2 linked regions of the Mesorhizobium japonicum MAFF 303099 genome follow. The protein of the gene in region 1 interacts with the protein of each later gene in a pairwise test. Links are inferred from orthologs where the notes say so. Each region holds a gene or a part of one and is shown on either strand. Other genes may lie near its edges.

Evidence for each region.
Region 2: the proteins of MAFF_RS32235 (region 1) and MAFF_RS17805 interact in binary tests that used the Escherichia coli proteins (3 or more experiments, as listed by UniProt). The link is inferred for Mesorhizobium japonicum MAFF 303099 from one-to-one orthologs.

What each region holds. Positions count from the first base shown.
Region 1 is NC_002678.2:6,543,631-6,554,379, forward strand. The notes cover bases 2,800-5,723. They hold MAFF_RS32235 (ABC-F family ATP-binding cassette domain-containing protein), read left to right. Parts: upstream 2,800-3,284; coding sequence 3,285-5,162; downstream 5,163-5,723. Other genes in these bases: MAFF_RS32230 (hypothetical protein), read right to left, coding at 3,062-3,298; MAFF_RS32240 (molybdopterin-containing oxidoreductase family protein), read left to right, coding at 5,253-5,723. In the rest of the region: MAFF_RS39835 (hypothetical protein), read left to right, coding at 1-572; MAFF_RS32215 (DMT family transporter), read left to right, coding at 618-1,544; MAFF_RS32220 (hypothetical protein), read left to right, coding at 1,537-1,740; MAFF_RS32225 (MucR family transcriptional regulator), read left to right, coding at 1,893-2,345; more of MAFF_RS32240, read left to right, coding at 5,724-6,764; MAFF_RS32245 (flavin-containing monooxygenase), read right to left, coding at 6,789-7,976; MAFF_RS32250 (Lrp/AsnC family transcriptional regulator), read right to left, coding at 8,012-8,491; MAFF_RS32255 (diaminopropionate ammonia-lyase), read left to right, coding at 8,596-9,804; MAFF_RS32260 (Zn-dependent hydrolase), read left to right, coding at 9,801-10,749. UniProt on the Escherichia coli protein: Genetic data indicate it may be involved in ribosome assembly or function.
Region 2 is NC_002678.2:3,417,886-3,429,260, reverse strand. Bases 2,392-5,941 are described here. They hold MAFF_RS17805 (2-oxoglutarate dehydrogenase E1 component), read left to right. Parts: upstream 2,392-2,753; coding sequence 2,754-5,741; downstream 5,742-5,941. Other genes in these bases: odhB (2-oxoglutarate dehydrogenase complex dihydrolipoyllysine-residue succinyltransferase), read left to right, coding at 5,784-5,941; MAFF_RS17810 (hypothetical protein), read left to right, coding at 2,392-2,717. Outside these bases: sucC (ADP-forming succinate--CoA ligase subunit beta), read left to right, coding at 1-138; MAFF_RS17825 (cupin domain-containing protein), read left to right, coding at 143-514; MAFF_RS17820 (DUF1579 family protein), read left to right, coding at 517-1,014; sucD (succinate--CoA ligase subunit alpha), read left to right, coding at 1,027-1,929; more of MAFF_RS17810, read left to right, coding at 1,971-2,391; more of odhB, read left to right, coding at 5,942-7,058; MAFF_RS17795 (hypothetical protein), read left to right, coding at 7,069-7,650; MAFF_RS17790 (hypothetical protein), read left to right, coding at 7,716-8,168; MAFF_RS17785 (SDR family oxidoreductase), read left to right, coding at 8,165-8,920; MAFF_RS40315 (hypothetical protein), read right to left, coding at 10,527-10,817; MAFF_RS17775 (DUF2867 domain-containing protein), read left to right, coding at 11,078-11,375. UniProt on the Escherichia coli protein: E1 component of the 2-oxoglutarate dehydrogenase (OGDH) complex which catalyzes the decarboxylation of 2-oxoglutarate, the first step in the conversion of 2-oxoglutarate to succinyl-CoA and CO(2).

The sequences.
Region 1 (10,749 bases):
TGGAGCGGCTGTCCGACATGATGGGCACGAAGCTGGAGCCCTATCCGCTGTCGATCGTCGGTTCGACCGTCACCTTCATGAATCCCAGGGACGGCGCCGTCGAATGGCATTGCGACGGCGTTCCGGTCACCGAGCTTATTCCTTTGTCGATCAGCAATCCGCTGGTCGGGGGCCATCTCGAAATCTATTGCGACGATTCCGAGACCGGCCGCGCCATCCTCGAATCCGGCCGCGAGATCCCGCGCAACCGCATCATGCGCATCGATCACAAGATGAACTACGCGACACTCGGACAGTTTCTTGGCGTGCTGCATCGCACCGCCCCGATCCAGTACGGCGAGCGCGTCACCCTGGTGCTCAACCAGCGTTCGGTGGCCAAGCCCTATGTCGACGACAACCGCATGTTCTATCTCGCCGCCGACAATGATCACGACCGCGAGTGGGTCAACGAATTGGCCGAAGATGTCTGGACCAACCAGTTGCCGGCCTATCGCCGGTTCGAGGCGGAGCATCCGACGCCCGCTCCGGCCTCCGAAACACAGGTTTCGGGCGGAGCCAGGGGATCATGGTAGTCAACCATGATCCCGAGAAGTGGGAGCCGGTCTTCGGACGAGATCATGGTCCAACACAGGGATAGAGCCCCAGGCCGATTGTTTCGGCATGGATCAAGTTCGATATCCGCGCTTGTCTTTGCTGCCGGCGCGGTGGCTTTGTGGTCGACCAATGCCTTGGTCGGCAAATCCCTGCTGGCAACCCATCCGGTATCGCAAGTGCAGTTCCTGCAATTTGCGGGAGCTGCACTGGTCTTCGCCTTGATCCGGTTCATGAGCCGTGAGGCGGCTCCATCGGTCGCGCCCCGGGCCGCGGTCGCAGCGCTTGCCGTCGGCATCATCGGTCTGGTCGGCACCATGGTGCTGCAATACATCGCCTTCGCCTCGATGCCGGTGATCGAAGCCAATCTCGTGGCCTACACCTGGCCCTTGATGGTCGCCGCGGCGGTGATCGCCTTCGACAATCCCCGGCGTCCGGCCTTGCTGGGTCTTGCCGCGGTCCTTGGGTTTGTCGGCGTCGCGCTGGTGATTTCGGGAGGGCGTGAGAACAACTGGTTCCAAGGCGATCTCGTCGGCTATTTCGCCGCATTCGGGTCTGCGCTGTGCATGGCGTTCTATTCGGTGATGGTGGGACGGCTCGCCACTTCGCCCGATCGCCTGCTGCTACCTTCATCGCTGGTCGGCGTCGCCTTGGCGCTTCTATGGTCCGCTGGCGAAGGCGTCGCCTGGCCCGCCGGCATGGATCTGGCCCTCGGGCTCTATCTCGGCGCCGGCCCGATGGGGCTGGGTTATTACTTCTGGTCGCGCGCCTTGAAGCTTGAAGGCAGCGGCAAGGTCGCGGTCGTCGCCTATCTCACGCCGATTGCGTCGACATTGCTGCTGACGCTGTCCGGGGAACAGTTGACGACGACCGCCATTGCCGGCGCTGTCCTCGTCATCGGCAGTTGTATCGCGGTCGGTCTGGAGCGCTCGGAGGCGCAAGACTATGTTTGACGACAATGAACGTCTCGCTAGGCAGGAAGCGCATTGGCTGATCAAGGAATTTGGCGCCGAGGCACCGCTTTACGCGGCGATGAAGGCTGAAAAGGCGATTGAGCAGAAGGATTTCGGGCGCTGTGCCCGTTGGCGGCGTATTCTTGAGATATTGGCGGATGCCCGGACGACCAAGTCTGCCGCTTCCAAGTATTAGATTTTCTAATTTGCGCGGCGTCGATTTCCCATAAAAATAGTTGACGCCAAGTCTTGATTCGTTTTGGCGCTTGGCGACCCGCTGGGGGACGCGGTTAAAGAGATACATCGACGAAAGTCTTCGCTGGGGTGGATGACTTTCTCGCAAATAGGATGAAAGAATTGTCAAATATCGAGGATAAGACCGTTATAGAGCTAACGGCCGATATTGTCTCGGCTTATGTCGGCAACAATCCACTCCCGGCTTCTGGCCTGCCTGACCTGATTGCCAGCGTCAGTGCATCGGTTCGGAAGCTGGCTGGCGCGGTCGTCGTGGAAAGCCCGAGCCTGGTTCCGGCCGTCAACCCGAAAAAGTCGGTGTTTCCCGACTACATCATCTGCCTGGAGGACGGAAAGAAGTTCAAGTCGCTCAAGCGACACCTCAGGACAGACTATGGTTTGAGCCCGGACGACTATCGGGCCAAATGGGGCCTGCCACCGGATTACCCGATGGTTGCCCCGAATTACTCGGCGACCCGGTCGGCGCTGGCAAAGTCGACAGGGCTTGGCCGCAAACCGGCAGCAGCGCCGGCCGCCGTGGCAAAGAAAGGCAAGGCAAAGGCCTGAGCGGGCGGCCTCCTGAAAGGCCCGGTCGCTTTGTTCTGCGCAAGTCGCAGCACGATTGCCTGGTGCAATCGTGCTGCCGTGTCGATGTGAGCGGCGCAATTTGGGTGCCGCGTTCTAAAGAAAAAAATCTGGAGCAGTTCACCGTTTAAGTGAAACATGAACTGCTGCAATGCTTATTTTGAAGCAAAGGGAAAGCGCAGTGCGCTTGTTCTGGACAAGATGTTCACGCTTTTCCTGGAATTGCTCGGTGGATCGAAACCTTTAGATCGCAATCAACATTGCCGCGCGTCCCTACGACCACGATGATGTAGTCGCCGTCCTTGGGAAGGGCGCCGCTCCATTTGGTGACGCCCGCACCGGTGCCGGCTATTGTTGGGCCTTGTACATCGATGCCGCTGTCGCCTTTCTGGTGGTGGCGCCGGGTAGGTAGATGGAGAAAACGCCGTTGTTCTCCACCGAACTGAGTATGATCTCGGCTTTTTTGCCCGGCCCTTGCGCCAAATGAGTAGGTGGCACTCGCCCCTCGCTCTACACCGTCGCTGATGGTGGCGCTGGACTTGCCTGCGGGAAAATGGATCGGCGTCGCGGATAATCGTCTGCATTCTGCCCATGTGTCGCGCTCGCGCCGACGACGATGGTAACTGAAAGCAAAGTTGAGACAACGCTGTTCTTGGTCAACACTCGATCTCTCCCGTTTAGTCGGTACTAAAATTATATCAACACGAATAGAAATAGTATAAATTCCTCAGGCCGGTATCTTCAATATCCGTTCCGGCGGTCTTGCGATCGGCGACTTGGCAATCAAAGTCCGAGCGACGCCATTTGATGCCCCCGGGTTGATGCCGGAGGGCGCTGCCGCTGCCGCCCGTTTTCACGCGATCGGGCCAACTGGCCCGCAAGGCCTTGCGAAGCGTCGATGTCCGGTGCAAAAGCGCGGCCATGCTGATCATCAACGACCTTTCGCTCCGCATGGCCGGGCGCCTGCTTCTCGACCACGCCTCGCTGACCTTGCCGGCCGGCACCAAGGCCGGCCTTGTCGGTCGCAACGGCACCGGCAAGACGACGCTGTTCAAGGCCATCACGGGAGATTTTCCCTCCGAGACCGGTTCGATCAGCCTGCCGAAGAACACGCGTATCGGCCAGGTGGCGCAGGAAGCGCCCGGAACCGAGGAGCCGCTGATCGAGATCGTGCTCAAGGCCGACGTCGAACGCACGGCGCTGCTCGAAGAGGAAAAGACGGCCACCGATCCGCACCGCATCGCCGACATCCACATGCGGCTGGCCGACATCGACGCGCATTCGGCCGAGTCCCGCGCGGCCACCATCCTGGCCGGCCTCGGCTTCGATGACGCGGCGCAAGGCCGGCCGGCCTCGTCCTTCTCCGGCGGCTGGCGGATGCGCGTGGCATTGGCGGCCGTGCTGTTTTCAGAGCCGGACCTTCTGCTGCTCGACGAGCCGACCAACTATCTCGATCTCGAAGGCACGTTGTGGCTGGAAAACTACGTGTCGAAATACCCGCACACCGTGCTTCTGATCTCGCACGATCGCGACCTGCTCAACCGGGCCGTCAACTCGATCGTTCACCTCGACCAGAAGAAGCTGACCTTCTGGCGCGGCGGCTACGATCAGTTCGAGCGCCAGTACACCGAGCAGAAGGAATTGCAGGAAAAGGGCCGCGTCAAACAGGAAGCCGCCCGCAAGCACATGGAGTCCTTCGTCGAGCGTTTTCGCGCCAAGGCGTCCAAGGCCAGACAGGCACAGTCACGCATCAAGGCCCTGGAAAAGATGAAGCCGATCGCGGCCATCGTGAACGATTCGGTGCGGCCGTTTTCATTTCCGGAACCGGTGAAGACCGTGGCCTCGCCGATCGTAGCGCTGAACAACGTCAATGTCGGCTACACCGAAGGCCAGCCGATCCTCAAGAAGATGACGCTGCGCATCGACGCCGACGACCGCATCGCGCTGCTCGGCGCCAACGGCAACGGCAAGTCGACTTTCGCCAAATTGCTATCCGGCCGGCTGAAGCAGGAGAGCGGCACAATGACGGTGGCGCCGGGGCTGAAGGTGGCGATCTTCGCCCAGCATCAGCTCGACGATCTGCGCCCGGAGGAAAACGCCTATGAGCATGTCCGCCGGCTGATGCCGGAGGCGCCGGAATCCAAGGTGCGCGGCCGCGTCGCCCAGTTCGGTCTGACGACCGAGAAGATGAATACGCCCGCCAAGGACCTGTCCGGTGGCGAGAAGGCGCGGCTGTTGATGGGTCTGTCGGCCTTCGAGGGGCCGAACCTGTTCATCCTAGACGAACCGACCAACCATCTAGATATCGACAGCCGTGAATCGCTGATCCATGCGCTCAACGAATTTCCCGGCGCCGTCATTCTGATCTCGCACGACCGGCATCTCTTGGAGGCGACCGCCGATCGGCTGTGGCTGGTCAAGGACGGCGCGGTCAACCCGTATGACGGCGATCTTGAGGACTACAAGACGCTGGTCACTGGCGTGTCCGGCGATCGCCGTGGTAAGCGCGAGGCGGACAAGGCGTCCAAGGCCGACCGCCGCCGCGATGCGGCCGCGCGCCGTGCCGCCTTCGAACCGCTGGCCAAGGAAATCCGCGCCACCGAGGCTCTGATGGACCGCATCCGCAAGCGCATTGACGGCATCGAGGACGAACTGGCCAATCCGGCGATTTACGAAAAGGATCCCTCGACCGCGACCAGGCTAGCCAAGGAGCGCTCGCAGCTAGCCCAGACGCTGGCCGGCCATGAGGAAAAATGGCTGACCATGTCGGCCGAATACGAGGAAGGCACGGCGGAGTAGGAGAGCGTTCTTTCCTTCTTTCCCTTGGGGGAGAAGGGAAGGCGCTATCTGGCCCTACACGCCACGCCCGAAACTCGCTAGACATGCTTCATGAACCAGCACGCCAAGCTTCGCATCGGCCATTCAGCCTGTCCGCATGATTGCCCGTCGACCTGCGCCCTCGAGGTCGAACTGCTCGACGGCAACCGCATCGGCCGCGTCCATGGCGCCAAGGCCAACACCTACACATCGGGCGTCGTCTGCGCCAAGGTCGCCCGCTATGCCGACCGTGTCCATCATCCCGACCGCTTGCTGAAGCCGCTGATCCGCGCCGGCGCCAAGGGCGATGGCGTCTGGCAGGAAGCGAGTTGGGAGGCGGCGCTCGACCTCGTCGCCGAAAAGTTCATCGCAGCCGAAGAGAAATACGGGTCGGAGACGGTTTGGCCCTATTTCTATGCCGCCTCCTGCATCGCTGCGGTAACCGGCAGTTGGCAGTATGAGGGTGGCGGCGCCTTCCATTCGAATTCCGGCATCTTCAAGCTCAACCAGGAGGTGCTGGAAGGCACCAGGATGCGCGATCCCTCGATCCGCTATCTCGACCATTCGCGCATCGGCCCGGTGCTGACCGGCGCCAGCGACGCGCTCTATGGCGGGCCGCCGGTCACGGCGATGCTGATCCAGAACACCAATCCGGTGAATGTCGCTCCCGAGCAGCGGCTGGTGAAGCAGGGCTTTCTGCGCGACGACCTGTTCGCTTGCGTGCACGAGCAGTTCATGACCGACACGGCCAGGCTTGCCGATGTGGTGCTGCCGGCGACGATGTTTCTGGAACATGACGACGTCTACAAGGGCGGCGGCAACCAGCACATCACGCTGGGGCCGAAGCTGATCGAGCCGCCGGAAGGGCCGCGCACCAACCATTTCGTCATCGAGCAGCTGGCTGAGCGCCTGGGGGTCGCTGACCGCCCGGGTTTCGGCCTCACCGAACAGCAGCATATCGACATCATTCTCGGCAAGCGCGGGCTGGGCAGCTTCGACAGCTTGAAAGAGCAGAAATGGGTGGATCTGCAGCCGGATTTCGAGACCGCGCATTTCATCAAGGGGTTTGGCCATTCGGATGGGAAATTCCGCTTCCGCGCCGACTGGACGGGCCAGGCGGCTCCCAACCGGCCGCCGAAGAGCATGGGCCTGTTCGGACCGGTGGAGCGCCTGCCTGAGTTTCCCGACCATGTCGACCTGATCGAAGTGGCGGACGATGCGCATCCATTCAGGTTGACGACCTCGCCGGCGCGCAACTTCCTCAACTCGACCTTTGCCGAGACGCCGGTGTCGAAGGAAAAGGAAGGCAGGCCGGCGTTGCTCCTGCATCCCGACGATGCAGCGGACCTTGGGCTTGCCGATGGTGACCGCGTCGAGGTCGGCAACCAGCGCGGCGACCTGGTGCTGCATGCGAAATTCTTCGACGGCATCAAGCGCGGCGTGGTGATCGCCGAAGGCATCTGGCCGAACAGCGCGCATGAGCGCGGCGAGGGCATCAACGTGCTGACCGGCGCCGATGCGCCCGCGCCCTATGGCGGCGCTGCCTTCCACGACAACAAGGTCTGGCTGCGCAAGGCTGGTTGATCAGAGCGAAGCGCTGGAGGCCGACTATACCGGCAGAATCTCAGCCGCCTTCTTCCTGTTCAGCCGGTGCCGGATGTCGTCGGCGATCGCCTGGGCCTCGATCCCGATCTCGCGCAGCAATCCGGTGACTGCATTGTGGAAACCGATCAGGTAGAGGCCGAGATCCGAAGCTTTGGGGGTAACGCCGCTGCGGTCTGGCTGGATGCCGGGCTCGAGGAATCTGGCATAGCCCGGCCGGTAACCGGTGGCGAAGATGATCGCGTCGAATTCGCCGTGTTTGCCGTCGGCGAAACGGGCGCCGCGTTGCGAAATCTCGGTAATATCGGGCGCCACCTTGATCGCGCCTTCGCGGATCTTGCCGATGGTGCCCACGTCGATCACCGGAATGCGCGATGCGACCGCTATCTGTTCCAGCAGTCCCTGTCCTGGCCGTTTGAGCCCGTATTTGTCCAGCCTGCCCAGAACCAGGTCGAGAATGACTGGGAAAAGAGCGTCGTTCAAGCGTTGCGGCCCCAGGCGCGCCGCCATGCCGACCATCTGGATAGGCACGCCGAACAGTTCGCGCGGCACGATATGAACGCCGCCGCGCACGGAAATCGTCGGCTGTGCGCCGTTTTCCGCCAGATCGAGCGCAATCTCCGCACCGGTGTTGCCCATGCCGATGACCAGCACCGACTGACCGGCAAAAGGCTTGGCATTGCGATAGTCGGCGCTGTGCAATGTCTTGCCTGTGAAGGTGTCGATACCGGCAAATGCGGGCCGCAAGGGCTCGGCATTGTAGCCTGACGCGATCACCACATCTTTGGCGCGCAACGGCCCGGATGCCGCGTCCACACGCCAGCCGCGACCGTCCTGGGTGACCGCTTTGACCGTTTCTCCAAACTGGGGCCTGAGGTCGAAGCGCTGCGCATACGCGTCGAGATAGTCGACGAAGAGAGCGCGCGGCACATAACGCGGATAGTGTTTGGGAAAGGGCACGAAGGGCAGCGACGAATAGCGCTTGGTCGTATGCAGGTGGACCCGCTCGTAATGGCGCCGCCAGGCAGGCGCGGCCTGCTGCTCTTTTTCGATGATGATGAAGTCGACACCGGCCTGCCGCAGGCATGCGGCAACGGCCAGGCCCGCTGGCCCGGCCCCGATGATCGCTACTGTCGTGGTATCGTCCAAGCGCGCCTCCCGGCTCAATTCGCGTCCTGAGAATGTCAAAAACATGGCGGGACGGGCTGAAGCCTGCCCTCCGGCGAGGTTCAATCCGGCAACGGTACCGTCAGCCCGACCTTGACGCGGTCCATGGCCACGAAGGTGCGGAATTTCCGGACATTGTTGCTGCCGAAGAACAGCTTTCGCGTCAGCGCCTCATAGGCGCCCATGTCGGCCACGGTAATGACGAGGATGAAGTCGGCCTCGCCGGTGACATAGTAGCATTGCTGCACTTCGGGCGTTTGCGAGAATTGCCGCTTGGCTGCGTCGATCAATTCGGTGCGTTCGCTCTCCAGCTCCACCTCGACGAAGATGGTGATGGGCTTGCCGACCGCCGCGGGTTCGATGATTGCGACATTGCTGGCGATGACGCCGGCCTGCTCCATGCGCTTGATGCGGCGCTGCACCGCCGGCGCCGACAGGTTCACCGCCTCGCCGATCAGCCGCTGCGGCGTCGTGTTGTCGCGCTGCAGGACGGCAAGGATGGCGAGATCGAAACTGTCGAGCGGGGGCGATGATGGAGGCAATGGCGGTATCCCGGTGAAACAAACTTGCATTTCGGAGGTCCAATTACAGCGCTCTTTGCGTCTGTCCTGCAATATGGTCTCGCTGACTGCCAAGGAGACCGCCAGTGTTCCTGCCCAATCGCAATGCCTTGCACGGCAAGCCGCTTGATGCCGCCGATGCCGAAACCCTCGGGATCGCGGGCGCCGACACGGTCGAGCGCTTTCTGGCCCATCGTGACAATCACGCAATGACGCCGCTGTGCGCGCTGCCGGCGCTGGCGAGGGAATTCGGAGTTGGCACCATCCACGTCAAGGATGAGGGCTTTCGTCTCGGCCTCGGCAGCTTCAAGGCGTTGGGTGGCGCCTATGCTGTCTTCCGTCTTGTGCTGGAAGAGGCAGGCAAGCGCCTTGGCCGCCCTGTCGATGTCGAGGATCTCGATCGTGCCGATGTTCGCTCGGTCGCCGCAAAGATGACCTTTGCCTGCGCCACCGACGGCAATCACGGCCGCTCTGTCGCGCAAGGCGCCGAGCTTGCCGGCGCCAGGGCCGTGATCTTTGTCCATGCCGGCGTCAGCGACGAGCGCATCTCGGCAATCGCCCGCTACGGCGCCGAGATGGTTCGCGTCAACGGTAATTATGACGATTCGGTCAGGCAAGCGGCGCAGGTCGCGGCCGAGAAGGGCTGGAGCGTGGTGTCGGATACGTCGTGGCCGGGTTATGAGCGCATCCCCGGCCTGGTGATGCAGGGCTATACGGCGATCGTGCGCGAAGCACTGCGCCAGCTCAGCGAACCGCCAACCCACGTCTTCGTCCAGGCCGGCGTCGGCGGCATCGCCGCCGCGGTGGCCGGCCACCTCGCCATCGTGCTTGGCGACGCCAGGCCAACCTTCATCGTCGTCGAGCCGGCGCGCGCGGCCTGCATTGTCGCGGCTGCCCGGGCAGGGCATGTGGTCAAGGTGGCGCACGATCAGCCGACGGTCATGGCCATGCTTGAATGCTATGAAGCCTCGCAGGTCGCCTGGCGCGTGCTGGCGCGCGTCGCCGACGCCTTCATGACCGTGGACGAGCACGACGCCGTCGCGGTGATGCGGCGGTTGGCACGACCGGCCGGCAGCGATCCGGTGATCGTTGCCGGCGAGAGTGGCGGCGTCGGCCTTGCCGGACTGATCCGGGCGATGGCCGAGAACAGGACCGATCTCGGCCTCGACGGCAAATCCCGCGTGCTGGTGATCAACACCGAAGGTGCCACCGACCCGCATCGCTATGCCGAACTGGTCGGCTTGAGCCCGGCCGATGTGCTGGCCGGCAAGCTCGCCGCCGAGGCAACATCGTGATCGCGGTCGACGCGCAGCGCCTGCTTGGCCGAATCCGCGAACTCGGCGCCGTTGGCCGCGACGGGGAGGGCAGGCTGACCCGGCTGGCGGCCTCCGACACCGACGGGTGGGGCCGCGACCTCTTCGTCGGCTGGCTGCGCCAGGCCGGTCTCGATGTCGCCATCGACCGCATCGGCAACATTTTCGGCATCTGGCAAAATGCCGGCAATGCGGGCGAGGCGCCGCTGCTTATCGGCTCGCATATCGACACCGTCATCGACGCCGGCATCTATGATGGCTGCTACGGCGTGCTTGCCGGGCTGGAGGTGATCGAGACGCTGAAGGCGTCCGGCCTCTCGCCGTCGCGCCCGCTTGCCGTCGCGGCCTTCACCAATGAGGAGGGCGTGCGCTTCTCTCCCGACATGATGGGTTCGCTGGTCCATGCCGGCGGCGTCGATGTCGAGGCCGCGCTCGCCGCTGTCGGCACCGACGGCAGCACGCTCGGGCAGGAACTCGCTCGCATCGGCTATGCCGGCGAGCGCGAACCCGGCTTCCTCAAGCCGCACCTCTATCTCGAACTGCATATCGAGCAGGGACCGGTCCTGGAACGCGAAGGCATTCCGATCGGCGCGGTGGAAACCCTGCAAGGCATCTCCTGGCAGCGCATCACCCTCGATGGCGTCGCCAACCATGCCGGCACCACGCCGATGTCGATGCGCTGCGACGCCGGATACGCCGCGGCACGCGTGGTCACCTTCCTGCATGACCTTGCAGCGGCCTCCAACGCGCCGACCGTTGCCACCGTCGGCACGATGCGCTTCGAGCCGAATGCCATCAATGTCATCCCATCGCGCGCCGTCTTCACGGTCGACCTGCGCGATCCTGACGAGCAGCGCCTGCAGGCGCAGGAGGCGGCGCTGGCCGCCTTTCTGGAGCGACTTGCCGCCGAGGGCATCACCGTGTCGG
Region 2 (11,375 bases), 3.1 Mb from region 1 along the record:
GTGCCGCTGGTGGTGCGTCTGGAAGGCACCAATGCCGAACTCGGCAAGAAGATCATCAACGACAGCGGCCTCAACGTCGTGTCGGCCGATGATCTCGACGACGCAGCCAAGAAGATCGTCGCGGCGGTGAAGGGCTGAGCCTGTGCCTCCGCGCAAGATAAACCTGGTCGAGGCGGCGGACGCGAAGATCACCAAGGTCTTCGATCCGCATATTGCCGGCGACGTCAATGACAGCCAGGCGAAGGTCGCCAAGTTCGGCGAGATCTTCGACTGGCACGCGCATGAGCATGAGGACGAAGCCTTCCTCGTGCTGCGGGGCAGGATCGCCATCGATTTCCGTGACGGGCCGGTCGAGCTTGGCGAGGGCGACTTCATCGTCGTGCCGCGCGGTGTCGAACATCGGCCGCGTTCGCTCACCGCCGAGCCCGTGGTGCTGATGTTCGAGCCGGCGACGACGCTCAACACCGGCAACGCCAAGAGCGACCTCACCGTCACCGATCTGAAGCGGCTCTGACCATGAACGCTGCCTCCTTCTCTTCGCTTTCCGCCGATCACCAGCGCCTGCAGGCGCTGGTCGGTGCGTGGCGCGGCGAGGAAGAGGTCGCGGCCACGCAATGGACCGATGCCGGCACGGCGACGTCGGAAGTGCTGGCAGAGGCACAGTTCGGCGGCCTGTTCGTGGTTCAGCGCTATCGCCAGCGCCGCGACGGCACGATTTCCTTCGGTTCGCACAATGTGTTCGGCTTCGACCAGCAGAACAGCCTCGTCACCATGCACCAGTTCGATTCGATGGGCTTTGTGCCGGCCTCGCCGGCCACGGGCACGTGGAATGGCAGCGAGCTCAATCTGGAGCGGTCGTCGCCGCGTGGCACGGCGCGGGTGACGTATATTTTCGACGATGCCGACACCTATCGCATGCGACTGCATTTCAAACCCGCCGGCAGCGATGGCTGGCAAGACATGGTGAGTGGCGTCTACCGGCGCGTCTCGCCTTCCTCGATCAACAGTTTTTAGAAAAGGGCTCCGATGTCCATTCTCGTCGACAAGAACACCAAGGTGCTGGTGCAGGGCCTGACCGGCAAGACCGGTACGTTCCACACCGAACAGGCGCTGGCCTATCACGGCACCAAGATGGTGGGTGGCATCCATCCCAAGAAGGGCGGCGAGACGTGGACCGGCTCGAAGGGCGAGAGCCTGCCGATCTTCGCCACCGTCGCCGAAGGTAAGGCAAAGACCGGGGCCAACGCCTCCGTCGTTTACGTGCCGCCGGCAGGTGCCGCCGAAGCGATCCTGGAAGCGATCGAGGCCGAGATCCCGCTGATCATCTGCATCACCGAAGGCATTCCGGTGATGGACATGGTCAAGGTCAAGGCGCGGCTCGACCGCTCGACCTCGCGGCTGATCGGCCCGAACTGCCCGGGCGTTCTCACCCCCGACGAATGCAAGATCGGCATCATGCCTGGAAACATCTTCCGCAAGGGCTCGGTCGGCGTTGTTTCGCGCTCGGGAACACTTACCTATGAGGCCGTGTTCCAAACCACCAATGTCGGCCTCGGCCAGACCACCGCCGTCGGCATCGGTGGCGACCCGGTCAAGGGCACCGAGTTCATCGACGTGCTCGAGATGTTCCTGGCCGACGATGAGACCAAGTCGATCATCATGATCGGCGAGATCGGCGGTTCGGCCGAGGAAGACGCCGCGCAGTTCCTCAAGGACGAAGCCAAGCGTGGCCGCAAGAAGCCGATGGCCGGCTTCATCGCCGGGCGCACGGCGCCGGCCGGCCGCACGATGGGCCATGCCGGCGCGGTCATCTCCGGCGGCAAAGGCGGCGCCGAGGACAAGATCGCGGCGATGGAATCGGCCGGCATCAAGGTCTCGCCGTCACCGGCGCGGCTGGGAACGACGCTGGTCGAGGCGATCAAGGGATAAGAACGCGAGCAGTCGAGCTTTCGAATGCCGATGAGCAGGACATGGAAGACGAGAAGCGCATCATTCTATGCATACCAGGCCTTTGGGAAGGCAGGTCGGCCTTTGTGCGCGCTGTTGCAGAGGCCTCGCTGCCTTCAGCCGACTATGTGGCTGCGGGGATGATCATGATGCATGGCCCGAGCAAAGCTGCGTTCGAGTTTGATTTCTGCGACCGTGACGAGGACATGATGAGGGCCTTTGCTGGCGCCGGCCTCGTCAATGAGCTCGGCAAGGATGTCATCGACAAAATCGACTCGCATAAGAGCGTCGTCTACCTGCTCTCGACCTCCTCACAAACGAAGGAAACATCGATCTCCATCGCAAAGGCGGCAGCTCATCTGATCAAGGCCGGCGGTCTTGGCGTGAAGGTTGAAACGGCAGGCAAGGCCTTCTCGGCGGATCAATGGCTTGAACGGACAAACGGTGATTTCGTCGAGATCTACGGGCTGATGGTTCTGGATTCCGTCACGGACGGTACGACGACCTACAGCTGTGGCATGCGCAATCTGGGGCTTTGGGATTCTATCGTTTCAGGCGACGAGTTTCAGTCTGCCGTCAAGCTGCTTCGCGGCTTCAACATGTATCAACTCCACGAAAGCCCCGAGCTTTTGGCCGGTCAGACGTTTGGACTGGAAGCAGGCGCACCACGATATAGTTTGAGTGTGGAAGCGCAGCAGCCTGACGGAGACCACAATCTGTATGCAAACCCTTTTGGCATGTGGCGGCTTAGCCGTGTGGCAGCGCACTAGGGATAGGGAGAACGGAGCAACGCTCCGCTAGATAAAATGGCACGACAAGATCAAACCAACGACCAATTCTCGCTCACCTCATTCCTCTATGGCGGCAACGCCGATTACATCGACGCGCTCTATGCCGCCTATGAGGACGATCCCGCCTCGGTCAATCCCGAGTGGCAGGAGTTCTTCGCCGGGCTGAAGGACGATGCCGGCGACGTGCGCAGGAACGCCAAGGGCGCCTCCTGGGCCAAGCCGTCCTGGCCGCTGCAGGCCAATGGCGAATTGGTGTCGGCGCTCGACGGCAATTGGGGCATCGTCGAGAAGCACCTGGAAAAGAAGGTCAAGGACAAGGCGGTCACCAATGGCGTCGTCTTGTCCGATGCCGACGTGCATCAGGCGACGCGCGATTCGGTGCGCGCCATCATGATGATCCGCGCCTATCGCATGCGCGGCCATCTGCACGCCAATCTCGATCCGCTCGGCATCGCCAAGCCGCTCGAGGACTACAACGAGCTGTCGCCGGAGAATTACGGCTTCACCGCAGCCGATTACGACCGGCCGATCTTCCTCGACAATGTGCTCGGGCTCGAATTCGGCACCATCCGGCAGATGCTGGAGATCCTCACCCGCACCTATTGCTCGACGCTCGGCGTCGAGTTCATGCACATCTCCGATCCCGAGGAGAAGGCCTGGATCCAGGCGCGCATCGAGGGCGCCGACAAGGAGATCTCCTTCACCAACACCGGCAAGAAGGCGATCCTGCAGAAGCTGGTCGAGGCCGAAGGCTTCGAGCAGTTCATCGACGTCAAGTACAAGGGCACCAAGCGCTTCGGCCTCGATGGCGGCGAGGCGCTGATCCCGGCGCTGGAGCAGATCGTCAAGCGCGGCGGCCAGCTCGGCATGAAGGAGATCGTGCTGGGCATGGCGCATCGCGGCCGGCTCAACGTGCTCTCCCAGGTGATGGCAAAGCCGCACCGCGCCATCTTCCATGAGTTCAAGGGCGGCTCGGCCGCTCCCGACGAGGTCGAAGGCTCGGGCGACGTCAAGTACCATCTCGGCGCCTCGTCGGACCGCGAGTTCGACGGCAACAAGGTGCATTTGTCGCTGACCGCCAACCCGTCGCACCTGGAAATCGTCGATCCTGTGGTGATGGGCAAGGCGCGCGCCAAGCAGGACTATCTGTTCGGCCGCGGCCGCGAGGAGATCGTGCCGCTGGAGGAACGCGCCAAGGTGCTGCCGCTGCTCCTGCATGGTGATGCTGCCTTCGCCGGCCAGGGCGTGATCGCCGAAATCCTCGGCCTGTCGGGCCTGCGCGGCCACCGCGTCGCCGGCACGCTGCACTTCATCATCAACAACCAGATCGGCTTCACCACCAATCCGCGCTTCTCGCGCTCGTCGCCCTATCCGTCCGATGTCGCCAAGATGATCGAGGCGCCGATCTTCCACGTCAATGGCGACGACCCGGAAGCCGTGGTGCACGCCACCAAGGTGGCGATCGAGTTCCGCATGAAGTTCCACAAGCCGGTGGTCGTGGACATGTTCTGCTACCGCCGCTTCGGCCACAATGAGGGCGACGAACCGGCCTTCACCCAGCCGATCATGTATCGCAACATCCGCACCCATAAGACGACGGTGCAGATCTATGCCGACCGGCTGATCGCCGAGGGCCACATCACCCAGGCCGAACTCGACCAGATGAAGGCCGACTGGCGCGCGCATCTGGAATCCGAATGGGAAGTCGGCCAGCACTACAAGCCCAACAAGGCCGACTGGCTGGATGGCGCCTGGTCGGGCCTGCGCACGGCCGACAACCAGGACGAACAAAGGCGCGGCAAGACCGCCGTGCCGGTCAAGACGCTGAAGGAAATCGGCAAGAAGCTGACCGAGGTGCCGAAGGGTTTCGAGGCGCACAAGACCATCATCCGCTTCCTCGAAAACCGCCGCGAGGCGATCGAATCCGGCGAAGGTATCGACTGGTCGACGGCCGAGGCCCTGGCTTTCGGCGCCATCCTGCTCGACGGCAATCCGATCCGCCTGTCGGGGCAGGATTCCGAACGCGGCACCTTCTCGCAGCGCCATTCAGTGCTCTACGACCAGCGCGACGAGACTCGCTACATCCCGCTCAACAATCTGTCGGCGGCACAGGCCGGCTACGAAGTCATCAACTCCATGCTGTCGGAAGAGGCGGTGCTGGGCTTCGAATATGGCTACAGCCTGGCCGAGCCGAAGGCGCTGACCTTGTGGGAAGCGCAGTTCGGCGACTTCGCCAATGGCGCCCAGGTGGTGTTCGACCAGTTCATCTCGTCGGGCGAGCGCAAGTGGCTCAGAATGTCGGGCCTCGTCTGCCTGTTGCCGCATGGCTATGAAGGCCAGGGTCCGGAACATTCCTCGGCCCGGCTGGAGCGCTTCCTGCAGCTGTGCGCCGAAGACAATATGCAAGTGGCCAACTGCACAACGCCGGCCAACTATTTCCACATCCTGCGCCGGCAGCTGAAGCGCGACTTCCGCAAGCCGCTGATCCTGATGACGCCGAAGTCGCTGCTGCGCCACAAGCGGGCGGTGTCGACGCTGCCGGAAATCTCGGGCGAAAGCTCGTTCCACCGGCTGTTGTGGGACGACGCGCAGCTGTTGCCGAACCAGCCGATCAAGCTCACCAAGGACTCGAAGATCCGCCGCGTCGTGCTGTGCTCGGGCAAGGTCTATTACGACCTCTACGAGGAGCGCGAGAAGCGCGGCATCAACGACATCTACCTGCTGCGCGTCGAACAGCTCTATCCGTTCCCGGCCAAGGCGCTGATCACCGAACTGTCACGCTTCCGCAACGCCGAGATGGTGTGGTGCCAGGAGGAGCCCAAGAACATGGGCGCCTGGTCGTTCATCGACCCATATCTGGAATGGGTACTGGCGCATATCGACGCCAAGCATCAGCGGGTGCGCTACACCGGCCGGCCGGCGGCCGCGTCGCCGGCGACCGGATTGATGTCCAAGCACCTTGCCCAACTCGCCGCCTTGCTCGAAGACGCGCTCGGCGAATAAAGCAGGCGAATAGAACAGAACCGACAAGAACGGACAGGCACAATGGCTACCGAAATCCGCGTTCCCACTCTCGGCGAATCCGTCACCGAGGCGACCATCGGCAAATGGTTCAAGAAGGTCGGCGATGCCATTGCCGTCGACGAGCCGCTGGTCGAGCTCGAAACCGACAAGGTGACGGTGGAAGTTCCGGCCGCCGCCGCCGGCACGCTGGGCGAAATCGTCGCCAAGGAAGGCGAGACGGTCGGTGTCGGCGCTTTGTTGGGCTCGATCTCGGCTGGTGGCTCTGCGCCGGCGACCAAGCCGCAGGCGGTGTCGCAGGCCTCGTCGCCTGATGCGGCGTCGACCAGCAAGCAGGCCGCGGCCGAGACCGCCAAGATCGCCGGCGATGCCGGCGCGGTCGAGCCGCGCAGCATGCCGCCGGCGCCGGCTGCGGCAAAACTGATCGCCGAGAACAATCTGTCGGTTGACCAGCTTTCCGGCTCGGGCAAGCGCGGCCAGGTGCTGAAGGGCGACGTGCTCGACGCCATCGCCAAGGGCGCGCCGTCGCAGCCGGCCGAGACGCCGAGGGCTGCGCCGGCACCGATCGCGGTGCGTGCGCCATCCTCCGGCGACGATGCTTCGCGGGAAGAACGCGTGCGCATGACCAAATTGCGCCAGACCATCGCGCGCCGGCTGAAGGAAGCGCAGTCGACCGCCGCCATGCTGACGACCTTCAACGAGGTCGACATGTCGGCGGTGATGGCGCTGCGGACCAAGTACAAGGACGTGTTCGAGAAGAAGCATGGCGTGAAGCTCGGCTTCATGGGCTTCTTCACCAAGGCCGTCACCCATGCGTTGAAGGAAATCCCGGCGGTTAATGCCGAGATCGATGGCACCGACATCATCTACAAGAACTTTGCCCATGTCGGCGTCGCCGTCGGCACCGAGAAGGGCCTGGTCGTGCCGGTCGTGCGCGATGCCGACCAGATGTCGATCGCCGAGATCGAGAAGGAGATCGGCCGGCTCGGCATCGCCGCGCGCGACGGCAAGCTGTCGGTCGCCGACATGCAGGGCGGCACGTTCACGATTTCCAATGGCGGCGTCTACGGTTCGCTGATGTCGACGCCGATCCTCAACGCGCCGCAGTCGGGCATTCTGGGCATGCACAAGATCCAGGACCGGCCTGTCGTGGTTGGCGGCCAGATCGTGATCCGGCCGATGATGTATCTGGCGCTCAGCTACGATCACCGCATCGTCGACGGCAAGGAAGCCGTGACCTTCCTGGTGCGCGTCAAGGAAAGCCTGGAGGATCCGGAACGGCTGGTGCTCGATCTCTAGGCCTGCTGCGATGGCCGAGTCTGTCGAGCCAATCGACCTGTTCGAGCTTGTCGCGACAGGCCGCGCGGGTCCGATCGAACTCGGCAAGAGCAACCGTGAAACGGTTCGCAGCCTTATAGATACGGAGGATTTGCGAGCCGACAATCATTATCGCCACGGAGATCCCGAGTCGGCCTGGTGTATCTATGGCACCAATTGCGAGTTCTTCTTCAGCCCCGATTTTCGCTTGCGGTCGATTAGCATCGAACCTGTCTTCGGAAGATTGCAACCGGGTGGAATGATGTCGACTTGGCACGGCCATCTGGATGTCGATGTGGGGCGGCACCCAGCAATTTTTGGAGGCCGAAAGCCAATAGACATACATACTTTGCCGAAGGCCCTGCAGTTCCTGAACGAGAGCGAATTCAGGTGGACAATCGGCGGTGGCCGGGAGCGCGACATCTATATCGAGTTGGCGGATGGTTCTCGTATCTTGACCCTCAAATACGAGGTGAACACCATTCCGGTCGACAAGGATAATAACGTTGCGTTCGAGATAGACTATTTTCTCTCGACGATCCTCATTCTCGATCAAGCTGTTCAAGGCGGATAAGCGTGACGATCCGTTCGTTCTTGTCGGAAAGCCTGTCGACTGCATCGATAGCGGTCGGTGCGGCGATGATCCCGGCGAACGCGTTCGCCGCCTGCCCGATCGAGCTCGCCGTCTATGGCGATAGCCAGAGCGGCAGCGAGATCGATTTTACCCCGACCGGCACCTCGGCCACCGTCACCAACACGTTCCGCATGATCCTCGACAACAATGTGGTGCTGAACGGCATCGTCATGTGGAACGAGGGCGTGGCACGGCCGAACGGCGCGCTGATGTACAAATGCCCGGAGGGCGACACCACTGGTGCCGAGCTCGCCGCCTGCGCTCCTTGGCACGGCGTCATCTACACGTCGGACGACAAGGGTGGCATCGGGCTTTTGCCGGCGGAAGGCGTCGAGGCGCCGAAGACGCTGATCCTGCCGGATCTCGGTCCGGCGCTTCGTCAGTCCCCGGCCTATGGCGGTGGCGGATTTTCGAAAGTGCCGTGGGATGTGTTCACGCTGAAGGGATGCCAGGAATGAGCGAGGCGCAGAAGGTCCTGCTGGTCACCGGCGGCAGCCGCGGCATCGGCGCCGCGGTCTGCCGGCTCGGGGCGAAGGCCGGCTATCGCGTCGCGGTCAACTACGCCTCGAATAGGGCTGCCGCCGACGCCCTGGTTGCCGAGATCAAGGCTGCCGGCGGCGACGCTTTCGCGGTCAAGGGCGATGTCGGCGGCGAGGCCGACATCATCGCCATCTTCGAGGCCGTCGACCGCAGCTATGGCCGGCTTGACGCCTTCGTCAACAATGCCGGCATTGTCGATGCCAAGGCGCGCGTCGACGAGATGAGCGCGGCACGGCTCGAACGCATGATGCGCATCAACGTCGTCGGTTCCATTCTGTGCGCCCGTGAGGCGGTCAAGCGCATGTCGACCCGCCATGGCGGCAAGGGTGGAGCGATCGTCAACATCTCCTCGGCCGCGGCGGTGCTGGGCGCGCCGGACAATTATGTCGACTATGCCGCCTCCAAGGGCGCCATCGACACGTTCACCGTCGGGCTGGCCCGCGAGGTGGCGCTGGAAGGCATCCGCGTCAACGCGGTGCGGCCGGGCATCATCGACACCGACATCCATGCTTCCGGCGGACAGCCCGATAGGGTGGCGCTGATCCAGGACACGCTGCCGATGAAAAGGGCCGGCACCGCCGATGAAGTCGCGGCTGCGGTTCTCTATCTTCTATCCGACGCAGCGTCCTATACGACGGGCGCGATCCTGAATGTCAGCGGCGGCCGCTGAGCGCTCATGCAGTTCGAGCATGATGTTATCCGAAAACCGCGTCACACTTTTCGGCATCATGCTCAAAACAGAAGGACACTATCATGGCTTATGACGTCGTTATCATCGGATCGGGACCCGGCGGCTATGTCTGCGCCATCAAGGCGGCACAGCTCGACCTGAAGGTCGCGGTGGTCGAAAAGAACGCGACCTTCGGCGGCACCTGCCTCAACATCGGCTGCATCCCGTCCAAGGCGCTGCTCCATGCCTCCGAAATGTTCGCCGAGGCCGGCCATTCCTTCGACACGCTGGGCGTCGAGATCCCGGCGCCGAAGCTCAATCTGACGAAGATGATGGCGCACAAGGATGCGACGGTGGCGTCCAACGTCAACGGCGTCGCCTTCCTGTTCAAGAAGAACAAGATCGACAGCTTCCGCGGCACCGGCAAGGTGGTGGCGGCCGGCAAGGTGTCGGTGACGGGCGAGGACGGCAAGGTCGAGGAGATCGAGACGAAGAACATCGTCATCGCCACCGGTTCCGATGTCGCCGGCATTCCCGGCGTCAAGGTCGACTTCGACGAGAAAATCATCGTGTCGTCGACCGGCGCGCTGTCGCTGGACAAGGTTCCGGGCCACCTGGTGGTGGTCGGTGGCGGCGTCATCGGGCTCGAGCTCGGCTCGGTCTGGGCGCGGCTCGGCGCCAAGGTCACCGTGGTCGAGTTCCTCGACACGATCCTCGGCGGCATGGACGGCGAGGTCTCCAAGCAGTTCCAGAGGATGCTGTCGAAGCAGGGTTTCGAGTTCAAGCTCGGCGCCAAGGTCACCGGCGTCGCCAAGGCCAAGAAAGGTGCAACCGTCACCTTCGAGCCGGTGAAGGGCGGCGCCGCCGAAACCATCGCGGCCGATGTCGTGCTGATCGCCACCGGGCGCCGTGCCTATGCCGACAGTCTCGGGTTGAAGGAAGCAGGCGTCGAGGTCGACGAGCGCGGCCGCGTCAAGACCGACGGGCATCTCAAGACCAACGTCCCCGGCATCTACGCCATCGGCGATGTCATCGCCGGGCCGATGCTGGCGCACAAGGCCGAGGACGAGGGCGTGGCGGTGGCCGAAACCATCGCCGGCCAGGCCGGCCATGTGAACTATGAGGTCATCCCGAGCGTCGTCTACACCAGCCCGGAAATCGCCTCGGTCGGCAAGACCGAGGAAGAGCTGAAGAAGGCCGGCATCGATTACAAGGTCGGCAAATTCCCGTTCAGCGCCAATGGCCGTGCGCGCGCCATGCTGCACACGGACGGTTTCGTGAAAATCCTCGCCGACAAGGCCAGCGACCGCGTGCTCGGCGTGCACATTGTCGGCTTCGGCGCCGGCGAGATGATCCACGAGGCGGCGGTGCTGATGGAATTTGGCGGCTCGTCGGAAGACCTCGCCCGCACCTGCCACGCGCATCCGACGATGTCGGAAGCGGTGAAGGAAGCGGCGCTGGCCACCTTCTTCAAGCCGATCCACATCTAAAGCACCAGCGCTTGGTCATCCTCGGGCAAGCCCGAAGATGACGAACCCGTAGCGCCATCATCCAAAGCAAAACGGCCCGCCTTTCAGCGGGCCGTTCGTATTTGATGTCGAGCCGATCAGTTGGCTGGAGCAGGGGCCGGTGCGGGCGCAGGTGCCGGTGCCGGAGCCGGGGCTGGAGCCGGTGCTGGTTCAGCTGGCTTGGCCGGTTCGGCGGGCTTCATCGGTTCTGCCGGAGCGGGCGCCGGAGCCGGTGTGCTGGCCGCTGGCGGTTCGGCGGGTGCCGGATGCTCGCCGCGTCTGCCGAAAACGTAATACGCGACAATCGCCAGGATAACGACGACCAGAGCAATCAGCCAGGGGCTGCCGCCGCCACCGCTGCTTGGCCTGTCGTTTGATGGATTCGCCATAAAAGTGTCCTCCGTGGATGAAAATTATCAATCAACAGCCGTCAACGTGCAACCGTTGAATGGGTTTCACGCTAGGGAAGGAAAACGCCGAAAACGCGGCGTTTAGGGCCCCCCACTGCCATCCGACTCAATTGACGGCGATGACAGTATAGCCGGCTTTGCGGAAATCCTCGACCAGTCCCTCTCCGGGCTGGCGACGTTTCGCCACGCAGTGCCCCAAACCAACCGATGCTATCGTTGGTTGCGAGGGATTTGCCGATATGACGCCCACTGCACAGACTTTTCCCGATCCCGAAGGCATTCTTGCCGGCGCTCAGTTCGCCGACCGATACGTGCTGACAACCGATGGTCTTGCCCTGACCGCATTCGGCGCGGCCGAACGCGTCCTGGGGCGGACACCGAAATGGGTCGGCCGGCTCACGGCGCTGCGCAACCTTGCCGTCAGGCCATTTGGGCTGAAAACGGGGGCAGACCCCGACGCGCCGCCGGAAAGCAGGATCGGCATATTTCCGCTCATCAGCCAGGCACATGGCAAGGTCGTCCTTGGCCTGGACGACC